3 regions of the Cellulomonas sp. P2_B4 genome follow, and region 2 is predicted to be linked to each of the others. Evidence: riboswitches for the same ligand, from Rfam matches in the RefSeq annotation. Region 2 holds a riboswitch; each other region holds the start of a gene.

Region 1 (7,324 bases), on a different contig from region 2:
CCGACACCTTCACCGCCGACTGGGAGACCTGGCACGCGTCCCGCGAGGCCTACTTCGCGGAGCCGCACGGCTGGGTCGCCATCACCGCGCTGCACTGGCTCACGGCCGTGCCCGCCACGTTCGGGGAGTTTCCGGGCCGCTGGACGGCGGCACCCGGCGACGCGCTCACGATCGAGGCGGCCGCGCAGGACGGGCTCGTGCTCCCCGACGGTGACGTCGTCGACGGCTCCGCGACGCTCGACCCGGTCGAGGGCGGTCCGGGCCTGCGCGTCCGCTCCGGCGACCTCATCCTCGAGGTGGCCCGTCGCACGGCCCACGTGATCATCCGCGTGCACGACCCGCGCGCGCCGCAGCTCGCCGCATTCACGGGCATCCCCGCCTACACCCCGTCGCAGGAGTGGCTCGTCACCGGCACGCTGTCGCCGTTCGACGAGCCGCGCACCGTCACGACGGGTGCGGTCGTCGAGGGCCTCGAGCACCACCACACCGCCGTCGGCACCGTGCACTTCGAGCTCGGCGGCGTGCCGCAGTCGCTCGTGGTGTTCGACGGGGGAGCGCGCGGCCTGTCGGTCCTGTTCCGGGACGCGACGAGCGGCGTGACCACCTACCCGGCGTCGCGCACGCTCGGTCTCGGCCCGGTGGCCGGCGACGGCACCGTCACCCTCGACTTCAACCGCGCGAGCAACCTGCCCTGCGGCCTGACCGAGTTCGCCACGTGCCCGGTCCCGCCGGCCGAGAACGTGCTGACCGTCGCGGTCGAGGCCGGGGAGCAGTGGGTGCGCTGATCAGCTGACGAGGAGCCGCGCCGCCTCGGCGAACCGCATCCAGTGGTCCTCCTGCTCGGGCGGCAGCGACACCCAGTCGTAGAACAGGCGACCGCTGCCGCCCGGCGACCAGACCGCGGCGCCCGGGAGCGCGAGCGCCTCGGCGTGCTCGGGGGTGGAGCGCCCGAGCTTGACGGCCAGGTGCTCGTCGCCGGTGAACGCGGCGAACATCGAGGACCCGACCTTGAGCATGGGGTGGCCCATCATCTGGCCGAGGGTCGCTCCGCGGGCGACCAGGTCCACCGCGACGGCGTCGAACTCGTTGTCCATGCCCCGAGCATCGCGCGTAGGGCCACCACCGTTCCAGTGGTGGGTCGTGCGGATCCTGCCTACCGTGGCCGCACCATCCGGTGAGAACACCCCGGGCGGTCCATACGCAGGGAGTGCTCATGACGCACGACGACGACGTCGCGACGGTGGCGAAGCTGATCAAGGCCGCGAGGTTCGCGATGCTCACGACGGTGGACCCGAGCGGGGCGCTGGTCAGCCGCCCGATGGGTGTGCAGGACGTCGACTACGACGGCGACCTGTGGTTCTTCGCCGACGCCGACAGCCACAAGGTGCACGAGATCGAGGCGGGCAGTCCCGCGAACGCCGCGTTCGCGGAGTCGACGTCGTGGGTGTCGGTGTCGGGGACGGCCGACGTGGTGCGGGACCTCGCCAAGATCAAGGAGCTCTGGGGCCCGACGGCCGACGCGTGGTTCCCGGACGGCCCCGAGACCCCCGGGGTGGTGCTCATCGCCCTGCGCGGTCAGACCGCCGAGTACTGGCACGCGCCCGGCGGCAAGCTGACCACGGCGTTCAGCCTGGTGAAGGCCAAGGTCACCGGCGAGCGGTACGACGGCGGCGAGAACGAGACGGTCGAGCTCAGATAGATGCGACGAGGTTCACCAGCAGCGCGATGATGACGGTGCCGAACAGGTAGCTCAGCAGCGCGTGCGCGAGCGCGGTCCGGCGCATCCGCGACGAGCCGAGGTCGGTGTCCGAGATGGCGAAGCTCATGCCGACCGTCAGCGCGACGTAGGCGAAGTCGGTGTACTCGGGCGGCTCCTCCTGGTGGAAGTCGATCCCGCCGGCGCCGTCCGTCAGGTACATGCGGGCGTACCGGAGCGCGAACACCGTGTGGATCGCGGCCCAGGACGCGACCACGCTCGCCAGGACCGCGATCGCGGGCAGCCACGCGTGCAGCGACGAGCTCACCAGCACGTGGACCACGCCGCCGAGCGTGACGAAGGCCGCCGCGATCACGATGACGTGGGAGGCCAGCCGGGTCGGTTCCTCGCGGGTGGCGTGCGCCGCGGTCTCGTCGGGACCCATCGGCGCGCACGCGAGCCAGGTCCAGACGACGAAGACGGCCGCGGCGACGGCCCAGCCGGACAGGAACGCGGCGAACCCGGACGTCCAGGCGACCAGCACGGCGACGACGAGACCGGCCACGACTCCGACGCCGAGCCGCAGGGCCGGGGAGACGACGAGCCGCCGGGTGTCCATGCCGCCAGTGTTCACCGGCCGCACGGACACCCGCGGGACGTCGTCAGCGACCGAGCGTGTCCAGCGCCTGCGTGAGGTCGTCGATCAGGTCGTCCGGGTCCTCGAGGCCGATCGACAGCCGGAGCGTCGCCTCGCCGATCCCCACGGCCGCCCGGCCCTCGGCGCCCAGCTTGCGGTGCGTCGTGGTGGCGGGGTGCGTGATGATCGACTTCGCGTCGCCCAGGTTGTTGGAGATGTCGATGATCCGCAGCGCGTCGACCACGCCGAACGTCGCCTTCTTGGCAACCTCGGACGACGCGCCGTCGGGTACCGCGAGGTTGAAGGTCACGACCGTCCCGCCGCCGCTCTGCTGCTGCAGCGCGAGCGCGTGCTGCGGGTGGGAGGGCAGGTACGGGTAGCGGACCAGCGAGACGCCCGGCTGCTCCTCGAGCCAGGTCGCCAGCCGCAGGGCCGACGCCGTCTGGTGCTTGACCCGGATCGAGAGGGTCTCGAGGCCCTTGAGCAGGACCCACGCGTTGAACGCCGACAGCGACGGGCCGGTGTTCCGGATGAGCGTCTGCACGGGTCCGTGGATGTACTCCTCCGACCCCAGGATCGCGCCACCGAGCACGCGGCCCTGGCCGTCGATGTGCTTGGTCGCCGAGTAGACGATGACGTCGGCGCCGAAGTCGAGCGGCTTCGAGAGGACGGGCGTCGCGAAGACGTTGTCGACGATCACGATCGCGCCCGCGGCGTGCGCGAGCGTCGTGACCGCCGCGATGTCGACCAGGTCCTGCATCGGGTTGGACGGCGTCTCGAAGAACACGACGTCGGCCGGCGTCGAGAGCGCCGCCTCCCACTGCGCGAGGTCGTGCCCGTCGACGTAGTCGGTGGTCACACCCCACTGGGCGAAGACCTCCTCGAAGAGCACGACCGTGGACCCGAACAGGGCCCGGGCCGCGACGACGCGCGAGCCCGACTTGGCGACCGCCGCGATCGCGGTGAACACCGCGGACATCCCGCTGGCGGTGGCGAACGCCGCCTCGGCGCCCTCGAGCAGCCGCAGCCGCTCCTCGAACGTCGAGACCGTCGGGTTGTTGTAGCGCGAGTACAGGAACCGGTCGTACTCGCCCGCGAACGCGGACTCGGCCTGAGCGGCGTCGTCGTAGACGTAGCCCTGCGTCAGGAAGAGCGCCTCGGACATCTCCTGGAACTGCGAGCGCACGAGCCCGCCGCGCACGGCGAGGGTGTCCGGCCGCAGCGTCCCGCGCTCGACCCGCTTCTCGTCCCAGTCGCCGGGACCCGGCACCCGGGGGCTCACCGCTGCCGCCACGGCAGGCCGGCCGCGCGCCAGCCCGAGTGCCCGCGGTGCCCGTCGGCACCCACGTCGCCCTCGAAGCCCTCGAGGACGTTGTACGCCGGACCGAGTCCCGCGGCCGTCGCGGCGTTCGCGGCGTGCACCGAGCGGACGCCCGAGCGGCACAGGAACACGATCGGCCGGCCGTCGCCCGGAGTGAGCCCGAGCTCGCCGAGCTGCTTGAGGAACTGCGGGTTCGGGCGTCCCGACGGGTACGAGACCCACTCGACCAGCGCGGAGCGGCCGCCGATCGACGCGGCGTCGGGGATGCCGACGTAGGCCCACTCAGCGTCGGTGCGCACGTCGACCAGCAGCGCGTCGCCGTCGGACGCCAGGAGGTCCCAGGCCTGCTGGGGGGTCAGGTCGCCGGCGTAGCTCATACGGGCCTCGTCTCGTGGGTCGCGTTGCTCGGAAGGATGACGGCCTGCGCGACGATCACACGCTCGCCGTCGTAGGTCGCGGCCGGGCCGCCGTGCAGCACGTAGCCGTCGGCCAGGGCCTCCGAGACGCGCTCGCAGAAGGCGATGTCGTCGGTGCCGCTGAGCAGCCGGTACCTGAGTCGTTCTGTCACGTGCGCAGCCTCCATCGGTCCTGGCGGTAGCACCCTCGTCCGTGCACTGTCGTGCACGCGGGTTGCTGCGGCGTCGTCGAGCCAGATCTCTCGGCCGCTCTGGATGGTGCCGGTGATGCTAGTGCGGGCGTCGGACGGAATCCAACTGGTGGAATCGAAGTCTTGCGATCCGAGACGAATCCGATCGTGCGTTGACACGTGCGCGGCGGGACGGGGACCCTCTTCTCAGGTCATGAGCGCCAGCGTCAAGCCCCGGCTCGCTGGCCGGCAACCCTCCTCCGCGGTGGGGTGCCCCGGGTGACGACCTGGCCGAGTTCCGTCCGGGGCTCGGCAAGCGCGGGGTCCACCGACGGCGGTGCCCCCTCTGTGTCGGAGGACCATCATGACCACAACTGCCGAGCGCCTCTCGTGTGTGGACGTCGACGCGGTGAGCGAGCTGCTCCCCGTCGTCGGCGGCAACACCACGGTGCCCCTCGTCGACGGCACGCAGCGCGTCTACGCCAACCTCGACTACGCCGCGTCCGCGCCCGCCCTCGAGGCGGTCGCCGCGCGTGTCACCGAGGTCCTGCCGCTGTACGCGTCCGTGCACCGCGGCGCCGGGTATCTGTCGCAGGTGTCCACCGCCCTGTACGAGTCGTCGCGCCAGACGATCGCGCGGTTCGTGGACGCGCGTCCCGACGACGTCGCGATCATCACCCGCAACACCACCGACTCGCTCAACCTCCTGGCCCGGGTCGTCCCGAGCGGGTCCCGGGTGCTGGTGCTGGACATCGAGCACCACGCCAACCTGCTGCCCTGGGTGCACTCCGCGGACGGGCACGGCCACTCGACCACCATCCTGCCGATCGCCCGCACGGTCGCCGAGACGCTGTCCAGGCTTCGCGACGAGCTCGCGCGCCGGCACTACGCGCTCCTGACCGTCACCGGCGCCTCCAACGTCACCGGTGAGTCGCTGCCGCTCGACGAGGTCATCGCCCTCGCGCACGCCGAGGGCACCCGCGTCGCCGTCGACGGCGCCCAGCTGGTGCCGCACCGCGGGTTCTCGCTCGCGGCCTCCGACGCCGACTACATCGCGTTCTCGGGCCACAAGACGTACGCACCGTTCGGGGCCGGCGCCCTGGTCGGACGTCGCGACTGGCTCGACGCAGGTGCGCCGTACCTCGCAGGGGGAGGTGCGGTGCGCGACGTGCGCACGGACCGGACCGTGTGGCAGCCCGCACCTGCCCGGCACGAGGCCGGCTCGCCCAACGTCATCGGCGCCATCGCGCTCGCGGAGGCGTGCGACCAGCTCGCGGCCCTCCCGCCCGGTGCGCTGCACGCCCACGAGGACGCCCTGCGTGCCCGGCTCGTCGCGGGCCTGTCCGCCATCGACGGCGTCGAGATCGCGCGCATCTGGCCCGACTCCGCCCCGCCCGTCGGCGTCCTGACCTTCACCGTGCCGGGCCACAACCCCGGCCTGGTCGCCGCCTACCTGTCGGCCGAGCACGGGATCGGCGTCCGTGACGGCCGCTTCTGCGCCCACCCGCTCCTCGCGCACCTGAACGCCTCCGACGGTGCGATCCGCGCGTCCGTCGGCGTCGGCACGACGAGCGAGGCCGTCGACCGGCTGGTCACCGCCCTGACGCAGTACCTCGCCGACGGTCCCGCGTCCGGCTACGAGATCGTCGACGGCTGCTGGGCGGTCGTCGAGGACACCCGCCCGCTCGTCGCCGTCCACGGCCTGGACCACCTGGCCGCCACGGCCGCGGCCGCCTGCGGCCCGGCCCTGGACGACTGACGCAGGCTCGGCGCCACCGGCGGTAACCGTTCCGGACTCGGCGAACGCGGCACTTCCTGTCGAACGCGGCACCTGCTGCTGCCGCGTTCGCACGGAACTGCCGCGCTCGCGACCACCTCGCTGCGCCCGGCCGCGCGCGAGCGCGGCGCCGAGAGCGACCTCTCGGCGCGAGATCGGCAGTTCCGAGCGCCGATCTCGCGCCGAAGGGTCGATCTCGGCCTGCGCGCAGCGGGGTCGCGGCGGTGGGCCGTTCGTCGGCAGGATGAGCGCGTGACCGATCCCGTGGCGCAGCAGCAGGTCGGGGTGCTCGGCGTGCTGGCGTTCCTCGTCGAGCTGGCGATGATCGCTCTGCTGGCGGTCGCCGGCTGGCGGCTGGGCAGCAGCACGCTCGTGTCCCTGCTCCTGGCAGTCGCGTTCGTCGTGGTGGCCGTCGCGGTGTGGAGCCGCTGGATGGCGCCGCGGTCGGACCACCGACTCGTGGGCAGCCCCCGTGCGGCCGCGGCCACCGGGCTGTTCGTCGCGACGGCGGTCGTCGCGCTGCTGGCCGGCATCTCGCCGCTCGTCGCGATCGCGTTCGCGGTGGTCGGCGGCGCGGTGTTCGTCGCGACCCGCAACGCCTGACCCGCCGCGCGAGCACGAGCGTTGCCGCGGTGTTCGTCGCGACCCGTCACGCCTGACCCGCCGCGCGAGCTCGTGCGGCGCGACCGCAACGCCTGACCCGCCGCGCGAGCTCGTGCGTAGCCGCGGTCGTGCATGGAAAGAGTCGAGTTCGGCCCAGACGCACGACCTCACGCGCAGGTGGGCTTCACCCTGCGGCGGGACCGTCTCTGAACCAGGATGGACCCCAAGGCGAGCGGCCGGCGGGATCCGAGACCCGGCGGCCGTTCGTCGGTCTCCGGGCGGTCAGCAACCGGATCTCGCGGCTCAGCCGAGCGGCGTGACCGAACCCGTCAGGTGCGGCACCTTGGTCCAGGCCGCGAACGAGAATCCGCGGTCCGACGGGGCGATCCGTACGTTCACCGTCGACGGCAGCAGCACCGGCTTGGCGAACTCGACCGACCAGTCGAAGGCGTCGGTCCGCGCCGCGCCCACGGAGGCCAGCGCGCGCGACGCCGTGTACATCCCGTGGGCGATCGCGCGCGGGAACCCGAACGCCCTGGCGGCCAGCGACGAGAGGTGGATCGGGTTGTGGTCGCCCGAAACGGCCGCGTACCGGCGACCGGTGTCCGCGGCGAGCACCCACTGACCGGTGGGCGTCGGGGCGGTCCACCCGCTGCGTTCGTCGGGACCCTCGCCCCGCAGGAACACACCGCGCGCCAGGTACG
Region 2 (7,324 bases):
CACTTGGGGTTGGTGAGCAGCGAGCTGACGACCATCGCGAGCAGCACGGCGACGATCGCGGTCGCGACCCAGCGCGCGGGGTGGCGCGCGCCGTAGACGCGGGGTTCGTCGTGGACGACGACGTCAGGCACGTCGGGCAGGACGTCGTCCTTCTTCAGGAAGGCGGTGGACACGGTGCACTCCGGGGTTCGAGGGGGCTCTACGACTGCGGGGCGTCATGCTCCGGACAGAGCCACTTCTCGAACGCGAGCGGGCCGTCCGTCGGGGCGTCGGTCGTGTCGAACAGGGGGTGCCAGCCGGTCGCCAGGTAGAGCGCGGCGGCCTCGGGCTGCCGGGGACCGGTGGTGAGGTAGAGGCGCTCGTACCCGAGCGCGACCGCTCGGAGCTCGAGCTCGGCGAGCACCTGGCGCGCCAGACCGCGGCGGCGGTGCGCGGAGCTGGTCCAGATCCGCTTGTACTCGGCGGTGCGGACCGTCGGCAGACCGGACTCGTCGCGCGTGCCCGGCCGGCTGAGCCGCTCCGCCGAACCGAGCTCCGGCTCGGCCCGGAGCCGGAACGCACCGCCGGCCACCGCGGTCCCGTCCTCCAGGATCAGGATCAGGTCACCGTCGGGCGCCGCGAACTGCTCGGCGGGGTACCGCTCGAGCTCCGCGCGCAGGTCGTCGACCCCGAAGAACTCGCTGTACCGCGTGAGGTACTCGACCGCGAGCTCGTCGAGCATCGGCTGCACGGCCGGGTCGCTCAGCGCGTACGAGCGCACGACGCGGAGGTCGGTGGTCGTCATGCCGACGCCGCGAATCGGGCGACGGTGCTCGGCACGGTGCTCGGCAGGCCGAGGGTGTCGCGGAACGTGCGGCCGGGGTACGACGAACGGAAGGCGTCCGACGCGCGCAGCACCGGCAGGACGCCGTCGACGAGCGCGACCAGGTCGGTCTGCACGGATGCCGGGCGGATGGTGAACCCGTCGGCGGCCTCGGCGTCGAGCCAGTCGGTGACCAGCTCGGCGAACCCCGTGGAGGTCCCGACGAACGCGAGCGAGCCGGTGTCCCAGCTGACGCCCTCCAGGTCGGAGAGCATGTCGAGGCGGGCCTGCGCGCTGGCCCGGTCCGGCCCGACGATGAGGTAGACGTCGACCAGGACGCGCACGTCGCGCGGGTCACGACCTGCGGCGACGACCGCGCCCAGGACCCGGGCCCGGGTGCGAGCGGCCTCGTCGCGGTCGGTGGCGCGGATGCGCACGACGTCCGCGACGCGTCCGGCCAGCTCGATCTCGTCGGAGGTCGTCGCACGGACGACGACCGGGGGTCGGCCCTGCGGCGGACGCGTGCTGCCCTTCGGGGCGCCGGCGGCGAAGTTCACGCCGTCGTGCGTCGTGAAACGCGGACGTGCCGAGGCCGTCGGCACCCAGCTGTCCCAGCGCCGGGCGACTGTGGCGGCCGCCTCGGCCGCGCCGGCGAGGGCCGCGACGTCCGGGGAGGACGACCGCGGGCCGGCCGTCGGCACCTCGTCGAGACGCGTGGTCCAGCCGACCTGCCACCCGGCGCGACCGGCGCTGGCCTGGTCGATCGTCGCGATGGCCGTCGAGATGTGCGCCGGCTCGAGGTGCGAGGTGCCGACCGAGGCGACGAGGCCGATGCCGTCGGTGCGCGCCGCGAGACGGGAGGCGACGATGGCCGCGTCGAGGCGGGTCGTGCTGCCGCCGGGGTGCAGGGCGAAGTCGTCGTCGAACACGACGAAGTCGAGCGCACCGCGCTGGGCGACGGCGACGAGCTCCTCGAGGCGGCCGGCGTCGAAGAGACGCTGACCCTGGGAGCCGTGGGTGCGCCAGGCGGCGGCGCGGGCGCCGGTGTCGGACAGGTCGACACCGAGGTGGGCATGGGAGGACACAGGGGTATCCGTTCAGGTGGTGCGAGAGGTGGGGCGCGCACGTCAGAGGTGCGGCGAGGCTCGCCCCGTTCAGCGGGGCGTGCGAGGTGGAGCGGGGCGCTGAAGGTTCAGCGACAACAGGAACGCGTGAGCATGGCGTCGCCGCAGCTCGGGGAGCGGGGTGCTCCGAACGCGTTCATGGTCGTTCCTCTCGTCCCGGCACTGCCGGGGTTCGCGTCGTTGCCGTGTGGAGGCGTAGTGCCCACCACGACCAGGTCCTCATCCGGGGCACCCCACCGCGCGGAGGGTTGCCTTCCAGCTAGCCGGAGCTTCGCGCTGGAAATCTTGACCTTATTGGTAGGGAATTTAGATCGGGGGCCCGACGACGTCAAACCGCTGGTCACATCGTGAGATCAGACGCGGGCGTCGTACGCCTCACGGGCGATCGCGACCGCGTCCATGTTCGCCTCGGCCCACACCTTCACGGCGTGCACCACGGAGGTCAGCGAGACGCCCAGCGGGGTGAGCTCGTAGTCGACCCGGACCGGCACGGACGCGGTCACGGTCCGCGTGATCATGCCGTCGCGCTCCATGGCGCGCAGCGTCTGGGTGAGCATCTTCTGGCTCACGCCGTTGAGGCGCCGCCGCAGCTCCGAGTGCCGCTGCGGGCCGACCTCCAGCGCCGTCATGACCAGACAGACCCACTTGTCCGACAGCTCGTCGAGGAGCTCACGGGTCGGACAGTCGGCGTCGAACGAGTCGTACGCCGCGAGGGGGAGCGTCTCGAGCACGATGTCCTCCGAGCAGGGAACCAGACAGACCCTTTAGGCACCAGAAGGTGCCTACTTCCCAAAAGATACCACTGTGCTCAGGATGGGTCGCGTCCCGAACCGATCTCCCCTCGGAGGCCCTCATGTCGACCGTCACCCTCACCGTTCCCGGCCCCACCGCCGACTTCGCGATCCTCGACCTGCCCGTCCTGGAGCCCGGTCCGGGCGAGGTCCGGGTCCGCGTCGAGGCCGCACCCGTCCACCCGGTCGACGTGGTCGTCGCGCGCGGCCACGTCCCGCTGCCGCCGGCCGACCGCTACGTGCTCGGCTGGGCGCTCGCCGGCGTGGTCGACGCGGTCGGCCCGGACGTCACGGGCCTCGCCCCCGGCGACCCGGTGCTGGCCCTGTCCGACTGGTTCGACACCTTCGTCGGCGCCCAGGCGTCGTCCGTCGTGCTGCCGCGCGGGTCGGTCGCGTCGCGTCCCGCGTCACTGAGCGCGGTGGACGCGTCGATGCTGGCGCTCAACGCTCTGACCGCCGCACAGGCACTGGACCTGCTCGGCCTGCTGGCGGGCGCGACGCTGGCCGTCACCGGCGCCGCCGGTGGTGTCGGCGGGTTCGCCGTCGAGCTCGCCCGGCACCGCGGGCTCGCGGTGCTGGCCGTCGCACGCGAGGCCGACCGCGCCTTCGTCGAGCGCACCGGCGCCCGGCTCGTGCTGCGGGGCACCGACCTCGGCACGCTGGGCGCCGACGGGGTGCTGGACACCGCCGAGCTCGGCGCACCGGCTCTCGTCGCAGCCCGGGACGGCGGCGTGCTCGTGGCCGTCACCGCGCCCGCGACGCCCGCGCCCGAGCGCGGCATCCGCGTCAAGACCGTCCACGTGGTCAGCGGCTCCGCGGGACTCGCGGACGTGGCGGCGCTGGCCGTCGAGGGCGTCCTGACGCCGCGCGTCGCGGACACCTACCCGTTCGAGAAGGCGGGCGACGCCTACGCCGCGGTCGAGGCCGGCGGGCTGCGCGGGGTGGTCGTCCTGGTGCCGTGAGCTCTCGACGAGCGCGTCCGGCCCCGCGCGCCTAACCTCCGGGGATGCATCCTCGCCCCCTCCGTCGACGCGCGCTCCTGCGTGCCGCCGTGTTCGGGGTCGCGTTCACCGTGCCGGTCGCGGTGCTCGCGTACGTGGTGCGGGCGCAGGTGGACGACGTCCTGCGGCTCGACCAGCAGGCCATCGCCTCCGCGACCGACTTCACCCGCGAGCACCCCGAGCTCCGGCAGGCGCTGCTCGTCTGGCAGGAGGCGTTCCAGGCGCGCTGGGTCAACCTCGCCGCGACGGTGCTCTGCGTCTGGGTGTGGCGACGGCACGGGATGACCACGCGGGCGCTGTGGGCGTTCCTCACGATCATGGCGGCCTGGGCGCTGCAGCTGGGCGCGAAGGGGCTGGTGCAGCGGGCCAGGCCGGTGGTCGAGGACGCCGTCTCGCACGCCCCCGGGTCGAGCTTCCCGTCCGGGCACGCCACGAACACCGCAGCCGCGGCCCTCACGGTGACGCTGCTGGTGTGGCCGCTGCTCGGCCCGCGCGGCCGGGTCGTCGTCCCCGTCGTCGCCGGCGCCTGCGTCCTGATCACCGGGCTCGACCGCGTCATGCTCGGCGTGCACTATCCCTCCGACGTGATCGCGGGGTTCGCCCTCGGCACAGCCCTCGCCGGCGCGTCCTACCTGGGCTACAGCGGCTGGTCCGCGACCGGCCCGCACCAGGAGTCCTGATGCACACGTTCCTGCACCGCTACGAGCTCGACCGGTCCGCCCCGACCGGCCGCGAAGCACTCCGCGACATCGGCGTCCGTGTGCTCCTGCCGGCGGTCGGCCTCTGGGTCGTCCTCGTCGGCGTCGGCCTGCTGATCACCGGACCTCTCGACGGGCTGCCGCGGGAGGCAGCCGTGAACGAGTGGTTCGAGTCGATCCGGACTCCGGCGCTGAACTCGGTGACGGCGGCGCTGTCCGCGATCGGCACCACCGAGTTCATCATCGGCGCGTGCGTGCTGTTCGTCGCGCTCTTCTGGTGGCGCACCAAGCAGTGGTGGCTCGCGATCGTGCCGCCGCAGGCCATCGCCGTGCAGGCCATCCTCTTCATGACCGCCGCCCTGGTGGTCGGCCGCGAGCGGCCCGACGTCGAGCACCTGGACGACTCGCCGCCCACCTCGGCCTACCCCAGCGGGCACACCGGCGCGTCCACGGCGTTCTACGTGACGCTCGCGATGATGGCCCAGCGGATCGGCAACCCGATCCTGCGCGGCGTCGTCACCGTGCTCTGCCTGCTCGTGCCGATCGGCGTCGGGACGGCCCGCCTGTACCGCGGCATGCACAGCCCGACCGACGTGCTCATGGGCTTCGTCAACGGGCTGGTCTGCGCGTTCCTGGCGTGGAACTACCTGCGCCGCGACACGTCCGGCGCAGCGGGCCGTCAGCAGGACCTGGCCGCTCGGGTCGCGGGCTGACACACCCGACGAGCGTGCGGTGTCCGATCGCGCCCTTCCCGTTCGTCGCACGGGTGAGAGGTCGCCCGCGCGGGGCGGCCCGGGAAGGATCACGATCATGAGGCTCGTCACCAACACGCAGATCACCGTCGACGGCGTGATGCAGGCGAACGGCGGGAACAACGCGGAGCTCGACCCCGGGTTCGAGCGGGGCGGGTGGGCGTTGCCGGTGGGCGACGAGGAGTCGACGGCCTACATCGGCGACTTCTACCGGCGCGCCGACGCGTTCCTGTTCGGGCGGCGCACGTACGACCTGTTCGCCGGGTACTGGGGTGTGCAGACCGACATGGACAACCCGTTCGTCGGCTCGCTGAACTCGCGCCCGAAGTACGTCGCGTCGAGCACGCTCACCGACCCGCGGTGGGCGGGCACGACCGTGCTGTCCGGCGACCTCGAGACGGCGGTCCGCGAGCTCAAGGCCACGCCCGGCGGCGAGCTCCAGGTGCACGGCAGCGGGCAGCTGATCCGGTGGCTGCTGGAGCATGGGCTCGTCGACGAGCTGACGCTGATCGTCTGCCCGGTGATCGTCGGTGCGGGCACCAGGCTCTTCCCCGACGAGGGCCGCGACTTCGCGCTCGAGCTCGTCGAGTCGCGTCGGTTCCCGAGGGGCATCACGGTGCAGACCTACCGGCCCGGCGGCCGTCCCGAGTACGCGTAGCAGTTCCGACGACGGAGGTGGTGACGATGCAGTACCTGGTTTCCGTGATCGACGACCGGACCAACTCGGGCACCCCGCAGGAGGCGGTGGCGATCGACGCGTTCAACGACCGCCTGCGCGCGGGCGGCCACTGGGTGTTCGCCGCCGGCCTGGCCGCTCCCGAGACGTCGACGGTCATCGACGGCCGCGGCGAGGACCCGGTGTTCACCGACGGGCCCTTCATCGAGTCGAAGGAGCACATGGCCGGCCTCTGGGTCATCGAGGCCCCCGACCTCGACGTCGCTCTCGCGCTCATGGCCGACGGCTCGAAGGCGTGCAACCGGCGACTCGAGGTGCGCCCGATGCTGTTCCCGGAGGACTGAGCGACGACAGCCCGAACCGCGAGGCTCGGGCTGTCGTCGACCCTAGGTGGCGTCCCGCTCGGCGAGCCACGTGAGCATGGCTCGGTTGGTCTCGTCGGGCAGCTCCTGCTGGATCCAGTGGCCGCAGTCCAGGGTGACCACGTCCACGTTCGGCACGAACCGGGACAGTGACTCCGACCTCATGATCGCGTCCCGCTCGCCGTAGATCATGAGCGCGGGCTGCTGGATGACGGGCTCCACCTCGGCCAGCAGGTGCCAGTTGCGGTCGAGGTTCCTGTACCAGTTGATGCCGCCCGTGAAGCCCGAGGTCTCGAAGGCGGAGACGAAGACGGCCAGCTCGCTGTCGCTCATCAGAGGGTCGCCGAGCGGTGCCTCCGCCCTGGCGAGGTTCAGGAACGCCATGCCGGGCTGAGGCGCTCTGACGGGTTCGTTCGTGCGGTAGAGATTCCGCAGGAACTGGTGTGCGAACTCGTCGAGCACCGCGTCGGCGACGCCCGGCTGCCGGTTGAAGTGGACGAAGTAGAAGTCGCCGCCGAGCACGGTCTCCATGAGCTCGATCCAGGGCGTCTCGCCGCGCTCCTGGTAGGGCAGGCTCAGGGCGATCACCTTGTTGACCCGGTCGGGATGCAGCAGCGTCAGCCCCCAGACGACGAACGCACCCCAGTCGTGCCCGACGAACGTCGCGTCCTCGTAGCCGTAGTGATCGAGGAGCGCGACGAGATCGCCCGACAGGTGCTCGATGTCGTAGGCCGTCACCTCGGTCGGACGGGAGGAGTTCCCGTAGCCCCGCTGGTTGGGCACGATCACGTGGTAGCCCGCTGCAACGAGCGCGGGCACCTGGTGGCGCCAGGAGAAGGCAAGCTCCGGCCAGCCGTGGCACAGCACGATCGGTCGGCCGGCATTCTCCCGGCCCGCTTCGAACACCTCGAGCTCCACCCCGTTGACCGAGACACGGGTGGGTCGGGGAAAGTCGTCATGAGTGGCACTGGTCTGTGAGGTCATGCGGCCATCGTGCCGACCTAACCCGGTCACCTTGTGACCGGTTTCCTGTGCAATTCTCGTCGAGTGCGAGCTGACCGGCTGATGGCCACCCTGCTGTTCCTGCAGCAGCGCGAGCAGGTGACGGCTGCGGAGGT
Region 3 (7,324 bases), on a different contig from region 2:
GGTGCGCCGAGCACCTGGTCGGGCGTGCCCTGCTCGACGACCCTGCCCTGCGACATCACGACGATGCGGTCGGCCCGGTCCGCGGCGACGCCGAGGTCGTGCGTGATGAGCAGGACCCCCGTCCCAGTTCCGGCCGTGAGGTCCTCGATGTGGTCGAGGATCTGCCGCTGGACGGTGACGTCGAGGGCGCTCGTCGGTTCGTCGGCCACCAGGAGGCGCGGCTGGGCGGCCAGCGCGATCGCGATCAGCACGCGCTGTCGCATGCCGCCGGAGAGCTCGTGCGGGTACTGCCGCGCCCGGACCTCCGGCTCGGCCAGGCCCGCCCGGCGCAGTGCTTCGATCGCCTCGATCTCGGCGTTCTTGCGGTCGGCCAGACCGTGGATGCGCAGCACCTCGGCCACCTGGTCGCCGATGCGGGTGACGGGGTTGAGCGACACCGTGGGGTCCTGCGGGACCAGGCCGACCAGGACGCCGCGCACGTTGCGCAGGTCGCGGTGGGAGGCGTGGACCACGTCGTGGCCCAGCAGGTCGATGCTCCCGTGGTCGATCACGGCCGCCGGCGCCAGGAGCCGGACCACCGCGGCGGCGGTGGTCGACTTGCCGGACCCGGACTCGCCGACCACGGCGACGGTCTCGCCCGCGTCGACGTGCAGCGAGACGTCCCGCACGGCGCGGACCGTGCCGCGACGCGTCCGGTACGCGACCGCGAGGTCCGTGACCGTCAGGAGCCGCAAGGAGGAGGTCATGCCACACCCCCGTCGTGCCGGTCGAGGGCACGCGACAGGCGGCCCGCGGCCAGCACGCTGAGCGCGATCGTCAGGCCGGGCAGCGTGGTCAGCCACCAGGACGTGCGCAGGTAGTCGCGACCGCCGGACACCAGCGCACCCCACTCGGGCGCGGGCGGGGGAGCGCCGTACCCGAGGAAGCTGAGTGCGGACACCGCGAGGATCGCCGTGCCGAGCTGCAGGGCGGCGAGCACGACGACGGGGCCCGAGGCGTTGGGGAGCACGTGCTGGAACAGGACCGACCACCAGCGGCTGCCGCCGGCGTGCGCGGCCTCGACGTAGACCGACGAGCGCACACGCAGGACCTCGGAGCGCATGATGCGTGAGACCGTCGCGACGCTGGCCAGGCCGACCGCGATCGCGACCTTGACCGTCCCGAAGCCGAGCGCCGTGATGAGCGCGAGCGAGAGCAGCAGCGCGGGGATGGACAGCAGCACGTCGACGACGCGCATGACGACGTCGTCGAACACGCCACCGACGAAGCCGGCGACCAGACCGACCACGGCCCCGACCAGCAGGCCGACGCCGACGGCCACGAGCGCCGCCTCGAGCGTCAGCTGCGTGCCGTGCACCACCCGCGTGTACAGGTCGCGACCCAGCTGGTCGGTGCCGAACCAGTGCGCCGACGAGGGGGCCTGAAGCTTGTCGGCCGGCACTCCGGTGAGCGGGTCGCCGGGCGCGAGCACCTGCGGCACGAACGCCGCCACGAGCACGAACCCGATCCAGACGAGAGCGAGGAGGAGCCCGGGCCTGCGCAGCAGGTCGCCGACCCAGGCGAACCGCCCGCGCGTCTGCTCGTCGGGCTGATCCAGCGGCGCGTCGGCCGGGAGGTCGGCGGCGGTGGTGGCGAGGTCGTCGAGAAGGTCCGTCACATCACACCCCCGCCGTTGCGGGCTCACGGACCGCGGCCGCGGCGACCGGGGCCGCGGCCTTCGGTGGACGTGAGTGCCGCACGATCCGCGGGTCGAGGAGCGGGTAGAGCAGATCGACCGCGAGGTTGACCAGCACGAACACGGCGGCGGCGAACAGGACGACGCCCATCACGACGGGGATGTCCTGCGCGCTGACGGACGTCGCGGTGAGCCGGCCGATCCCGGCACGGGAGAACACGGTCTCGGTGACGACCGCCCCGGCCAGGAGCTCGCCGATGACCAGTCCGGTCACCGTGAGCGCGGGGAGCGAGGCGTTGCGCAACGCGTGCCGGAAGTGGACGCGCACCGAGCCGGCGCCCTTGGCACGGGCCGTGTCGACGTACGGCTGGCGCAGGCTGTGCTGGAGGCTGCGCGAGAGCATCTGCGCGATCAGCGCCGCCGTGGGCACCGCGAGCGTCACCGCCGGCAGGACGATCGAGGAGAACCCCTTGTTGCCCACCGCGGGGAAGATCGGGTTCTGGAACGAGAACCACTGGACGAGCATCAGACCGAACCAGAACGACGGGATCGCGACCCCGAGCGGGGGCAGGCCGAGCAGCGTGTTGGACAGGCCGCGGCTGCGCACCAGGGTCGCGACGATGGCCAGCCCGCCGCCGACCAGCAGCGCGAGCACGAACGCGGCCGCCGCGATGGCCGCGGTCGGCGGGATCGCCTCGGCGATCAGTCCGGTCACCGGCCGGTGCAGGACCACCGACGTGCCGAGGTCCCCGCGCAGGACGCCCCCGAGCTGCGTCAGGTACTGCACCGGCAGCGGCTGGTCGAGGCCGTACTGGGCGCGCAGCGCGTCGAGCTGCTCGGGCGTGACGTCCGACGACTCGCCGCCGTACATGAGCGAGACCGGGTCGCCCGGCAGCGCGTAGAGCACGACGAACGACACCGTGTAGGCGGCCCAGAGCACGAGGAGCGCCTGCCCGAGGCGGGCGAGCACGTAGCGGTTCATCGCGGGGCCCGGGGGAAGGCGCGCATCGGGGTCCTCGTTCCGTCGTCTGTGCTTGCACGGCGGGAGCCGTGCCGGGTAGTCACCTGGAGCACCCCGTCACGTGAAGGGTTGCTGCCCGACCAACCAGGGCTTTGCGTCGGGACTCGATACCGGCCGCGAAGGTAAGGACGAGGCGCGGGGTCGTCAACGATCCGCCGCTGCGTCTCACGGAATGGACGCACCGCCCGAGGACCGAGATGTGAGACGTCGCCGACGGTTCGTTGACTTCGGCATCCGGGCGGCTCACCCTCCCCGCGAACTCCGACAGCGCGCTCACCAGGGGAACCATGTCCGTCGCCCTCCTCCCGTCCACGCTCGACGCCCGCTACGGCGGCGTCGCACCCGACGACGTCGCCACCTCCGACGTCATCGAGCTGCAGCTCGCGCACCGCTCCGTGCGGCGGTACCTGCCCGACGACGTCTCGGACGCCGAGCTCGCTGCCGTCGTCGCCGCCGCRCAGTCCGCCGCGACCAGCTCGAACCTCCAGCTGTGGAGCGTCGTGGCCGTGCGCGACGACCAGCGCCGGTCGGCCCTGTGCGCGCTCGCGGGCAACCAGGCGCACATCACGCAGGCGCCGCTGCTGCTCGTCTGGCTCGTCGACCTCGGCCGCGCCCACGCCATCGCCGCGGCCCACGACGCGCCGACCGAAGGCGCGGACTACCTCGAGACGGCCGTCGTCGGGTTCGTCGACGCGGCCCTGGCCGCGCAGAACGCGGTGCTCGCCGCGGAGTCGCTGGGCCTGGGGACGGTGTACATCGGCGCGCTGCGCAACCGGCCGGCGGAGGTGGCCGACCTGCTCCACCTGCCGCGCCACGTGTTCGCCGCGTTCGGGCTCGTCGTCGGGCGGCCCGACCTGTCCGAGAACACGCGCGTGAAGCCGCGCCTGCCCCAGTCGGCCGTGCTGCACCACGAGGTGTACGACGACGCGGACCACGCCGACGCGGTCGCCGATTACGAGGAGCGGATCGGCGAGTTCTACGCCCTCGAGGGGCTGTCGCACTCCTGGACGGACCGGCTGCTCGCCCGGCTCTCCGGCCCCGCGGCGCTCAACGGTCGCGACCAGCTGCGCTCGGCGCTCGAGGCGCAGGGCTTCCGGCTCCGATGAGCACAGGCACGACGACGAAGGAGAGCACGATGACCGAGACCACCGCCCGCCCGGGCGCCCCCGCCGAGCACCTCAGCCTCGAGGACGCCGCGGCGCTCGCGCCCGCGGTCACCCCGCAGGAGGCCGCCGAGCGCGTCGCCGAGGGCGCGTTCCTGCTCGACGTCCGCAGCGAGACGGGCCGGTCGCGCACGGGCGCGATCCCCGGCGCCACGGTCGGCGACCGGTACGCGATCGACGACGAGTTCGACCTCGCCGCGGCCACGCACCACGCACCCGTCGTCTCGCTGGACACGCCGATCGTGGTCGTCTGCGGCTCGGTGCGCGGGTCCGGCCCGGTGGCCGCGGAGCTGCGCGCCAAGGGCTTCACCAACGTCGTCCACGTCGACGGCGGCTTCGGTGCCTGGAAGGACGCGGGCCTGCCCGCCGAGGAGCCGACCGCCGGATGAGTACCCCCTCCACCGCGTTCCTCGACGAGCTGCGCGCGCTCACCGAGCGCCGACGCGGGTCGTTCGTCCCGCTGACCTCCCCGTTCGACGGGGCCGACGAGACGTCGCGCGCCCTCGTGCGGGACGCGGCGAGCGCCGGCCAGGGGGACCTCCTCGACGTCGCGCACGCGATCCACTCCCACCCGGAGGAGGCGTTCCGCGAGGTCCGCTCGGTCGCGGCGATCGCGGACCTGCTGCGGGCGCGCGGCGTGCCCGCGACGGTGGGGACGCACGGCCTGTCGACCGCGCTGCGCGCGGGACTGACCAAGGCCGGGCCCGACGACGGCGCGGCTCGCGAGGACGCGGGTCCGACCGTCGCGATCCTGGCCGAGTACGACGCGCTGCCCGGGGTGGGTCACGCGTGCGGGCACCACCTCATCGCGGGCGCCGCGACGGGGGCGTTCCTCGCGCTGGTCCGGGCGGTCGCCGACGGTCTGGACCTGCCGGGTCGGGTGCTCCTGCTCGGCACGCCGGCGGAGGAGGGCAGCTCGGGCAAGGAGATCCTGGCGCGCAACGGGTTCTTCGAGGGCGTCGACGCGGCGATCATGGTGCACCCGTTCGGCTTCGACGTCGTCGACCACCCGTTCCTCGGCCGGCGGCAGCTGCGCGTCACGTACCACGGGGTCGCCGCGCACGCGTCGGCCAGCCCGTTCATGGGCCGCAACGCCCTCGACGCCGTCGCGCTGAACTACCAGGCGGTCGCGATGCTGCGGCAGCACATCCCGCCGAGCGACCGTGTGCACGGCGTGGTGCTCGAGGGCGGGACGCGGCCGAGCGTGGTGCCCGAGCGCGCGACCGTCGAGTACTACGTCCGGTCCGCGAGCCCGACGACCCTCAAGGACCTCTCCGAGCGGCTCGCCGACATCGCGCGGGGCGCCGCGCTGGCCACCGGGACGACCGCCGAGCTGGTCTGGGACGCGGCCCCGTTCACGCTCCCCGTCCGGACCAACGGACCGCTCGCAGAGCGCTGGGCGGTGCACCAGGCCGGTCAGGGGCGGACCGTGCTGGCCGGGGGCGTCGTCCCCGAGATACTCGCGGCCTCGACCGACTTCGGGAACGTGAGCGTCCGGCTCCCCGGCATCCACCCGATGATCGCGGTGAGCGACCCGGAGGTGGCCCTGCACACCCGCGAGTTCGCGGAGGTCGCCGGAGGTCCTCGCGGGGACGCCGCCGCCGTCGACGGTGCCGTCGGGCTCGCGCTCACGGCCCTGGACTATCTGGCCGACCCGGCGCTGCGTGCCGCGGTGCGGCAGGACTTCCAGGACGCCGGCGGCGTCCTGGACGTGGAGGGGTACTTCTCATGATCGAGGTGCGCACGTCGCGGCCGGACGAGCACGCCGCGGTCGCGGAGCTCACCGAGCACGGGTTCGCGACCGGGCCGTTCGGTCCGACCACGGACCCGGCGCGGCTGGCGCTGCTGCGCGACGCTCCCGGGCGCGCGGCGGCCGGCGACCTGCTCGTGGCGGTCGACGGCGACGAGCTGCTGGGCACGATCAGCCTGCTGCGGCCCGGCACCGGGTACACGCGGCAGGCCCACGACGACGAGGCCGAGGTGCGGCTGCTGACCACCACGCCGGCTGCCCGCGGTCGCGGGGTCGGCGCCGCGCTCCTGGCGGAGTCGGTCGCCCGCGCGCGGGCCTGGGGTGTCACCGCGCTGGTACTGGACACCGGCGCCCGCAACGTCGTCGCGCAACGCCTGTACCACCGGCTCGGGTTCGAGCGGGTGGTCGACCGGGAAACGATCGCCGGTCTGGTCGTGTACCGCTACGACGTCGCCCGCACCGGCCTGCGCGTCCGACTGGTCGCGCCGCACGAGTACGACCGCGTCGCGCAGCTGTCGGTCGAGGCGTACGCCCACGACTACGACATCCCCGACGAGTACCGCGCCTCCCTCGCCGACGTCGCCGCCCGGGCTCGCGAGCACGAGGTCTGGGTGGCCGAGGACCTCGCGACCGGCGAGCTGGTCGGGACGGTCGCAACGCCGCGCGCGGGCGAGCACATCTCCGAGCTCGGTCGGGACGGCGAGCTCGACTTCCGGCTGCTCGCGGTCGACCCCGCGGCTCGCCGACGAGGGATCGGGGTGCTGCTCACCGAGCACGTCGTCGCACTCGCCCGGCAGCGGGCCCTCGACCGCGTCGTCATGAACTCCGGGCCGCAGATGCTCGGCGCCCACGCGCTCTACCACCGTCTCGGCTTCGTCCGGCTGACCGAGCGCGAGACCCGTGTCGTCGCCGGCGGCACCCTGCTCGCGTTCGGCCTCGACACAGCACCACTCACGCAAGGAGCACTCTCGTGAAGTTCCAGGTCCTCGACATCGTCCCCCACGGCCCGCACCCGGTCACCGGCGAGCTGCTCGACCCGTCCACCCGCCTCGAGCGCGTCGTCGAGACCGCCGTGCTGGCCGAGGAGCTCGGGATCGACGCGTTCGCGGTGGGGGAGCGCCACGCCGGCGACTTCCTGTCGTCGTCTCCCACCGTGCTGCTCGGCGCGCTGGCCCAGGCGACGGACACGATCCTGCTCAGCACCGGCGTCACCGTGCTCAGCCTGCTCGACCCGGTCCGCGTCGCCGAGGACTACGCGACGATCGACCTGCTCTCGCGCGGGCGGCTCGAGATCGTCATCGGCAAGGGCAACGAGGACAAGCACTTCCCGCTGTTCGGGCTCCAGCTGGAGCACCAGTACGACTACCTCGAGGAGAACTACGAGCTCCTCACCCTGCTGCTCAGCCGAGAGCACGTCGACTGGAAGGGCACGTTCCACGCGCCGCTGACGGACGCGACGACGCTGCCGCGCCCGTACGACGGCCCCTTCCGCATCTGGCACGGCTCGGCCACCAGCACCATCGCGGTCGACCTCGCCGCCAAGCACGGCGACCCGATCGTGTCCGCGAACGCGCTGCAGCCCCGCGAGAACTACAAGGTGCTCATCGACCGGTACCGCGAGCAGCTCGTGGCCCACGGGCACGACCCGTCGGTCGGCTACGTCGGCTCCGGTTCGGGCGGCCTCTTCCTGGCGGACACCACCGAGCAGGCGACCG

What was found. A riboswitch is a leader RNA that binds a small molecule or an ion and turns the genes downstream of it on or off. The one in region 2 is predicted to bind S-adenosylmethionine.
Region 1: it holds a riboswitch for S-adenosylmethionine, as region 2 does, so the genes downstream of both, AC1DZC_RS08685 (DUF1737 domain-containing protein) here and AC1DZC_RS19385 (LLM class flavin-dependent oxidoreductase) in region 2, are expected to answer to the same signal.
Region 3: it holds a riboswitch for S-adenosylmethionine, as region 2 does, so the genes downstream of both, AC1DZC_RS18795 (ABC transporter permease) here and AC1DZC_RS19385 (LLM class flavin-dependent oxidoreductase) in region 2, are expected to answer to the same signal.

Annotation. Positions count from the first base shown of each region.
Region 1 is NZ_JBFUDI010000004.1:163,098-170,421, forward strand. Features, by position in the region: gene AC1DZC_RS08655 (DUF1684 domain-containing protein) at 1-785, shown strand, start outside; gene AC1DZC_RS08660 (hypothetical protein) at 786-1,094, opposite strand; gene AC1DZC_RS08665 (pyridoxamine 5'-phosphate oxidase family protein) at 1,214-1,699, shown strand; gene AC1DZC_RS08670 (DUF1345 domain-containing protein) at 1,692-2,315, opposite strand; gene AC1DZC_RS08675 (O-succinylhomoserine sulfhydrylase) at 2,359-3,615, opposite strand; gene AC1DZC_RS08680 (rhodanese-like domain-containing protein) at 3,612-4,031, opposite strand; partial or broken gene AC1DZC_RS08685 (DUF1737 domain-containing protein) at 4,058-4,237, opposite strand; SAM riboswitch class I at 4,231-4,332, opposite strand; SAM riboswitch class IV at 4,451-4,565, shown strand; gene AC1DZC_RS08690 (aminotransferase class V-fold PLP-dependent enzyme) at 4,605-5,999, shown strand; gene AC1DZC_RS08695 (YrdB family protein) at 6,270-6,620, shown strand; gene AC1DZC_RS08700 (MaoC/PaaZ C-terminal domain-containing protein) at 6,924-7,324, opposite strand, start outside.
Region 2 is NZ_JBFUDI010000017.1:10,420-17,743, reverse strand. Features, by position in the region: gene AC1DZC_RS19395 (amino acid ABC transporter permease) at 1-173, opposite strand, end outside; gene AC1DZC_RS19390 (GNAT family N-acetyltransferase) at 200-784, opposite strand; gene AC1DZC_RS19385 (LLM class flavin-dependent oxidoreductase) at 781-1,887, opposite strand; SAM riboswitch class IV at 2,098-2,217, opposite strand; gene AC1DZC_RS19380 (winged helix-turn-helix transcriptional regulator) at 2,280-2,657, opposite strand; gene AC1DZC_RS19375 (alcohol dehydrogenase catalytic domain-containing protein) at 2,780-3,679, shown strand; gene AC1DZC_RS19370 (phosphatase PAP2 family protein) at 3,724-4,398, shown strand; gene AC1DZC_RS19365 (phosphatase PAP2 family protein) at 4,398-5,129, shown strand; gene AC1DZC_RS19360 (dihydrofolate reductase family protein) at 5,227-5,826, shown strand; gene AC1DZC_RS19355 (YciI family protein) at 5,853-6,188, shown strand; gene AC1DZC_RS19350 (alpha/beta fold hydrolase) at 6,231-7,190, opposite strand; gene AC1DZC_RS19345 (helix-turn-helix transcriptional regulator) at 7,272-7,324, shown strand, end outside.
Region 3 is NZ_JBFUDI010000014.1:77,210-84,533, forward strand. Features, by position in the region: gene AC1DZC_RS18785 (dipeptide ABC transporter ATP-binding protein) at 1-746, opposite strand, end outside; gene AC1DZC_RS18790 (ABC transporter permease) at 743-1,657, opposite strand; gene AC1DZC_RS18795 (ABC transporter permease) at 1,659-2,657, opposite strand; SAM riboswitch class IV at 2,701-2,808, opposite strand; gene AC1DZC_RS18800 (NADPH-dependent oxidoreductase) at 2,984-3,802, shown strand; gene AC1DZC_RS18805 (rhodanese-like domain-containing protein) at 3,832-4,248, shown strand; gene AC1DZC_RS18810 (M20 family metallopeptidase) at 4,245-5,591, shown strand; gene AC1DZC_RS18815 (GNAT family N-acetyltransferase) at 5,588-6,583, shown strand; gene AC1DZC_RS18820 (LLM class flavin-dependent oxidoreductase) at 6,580-7,324, shown strand, end outside.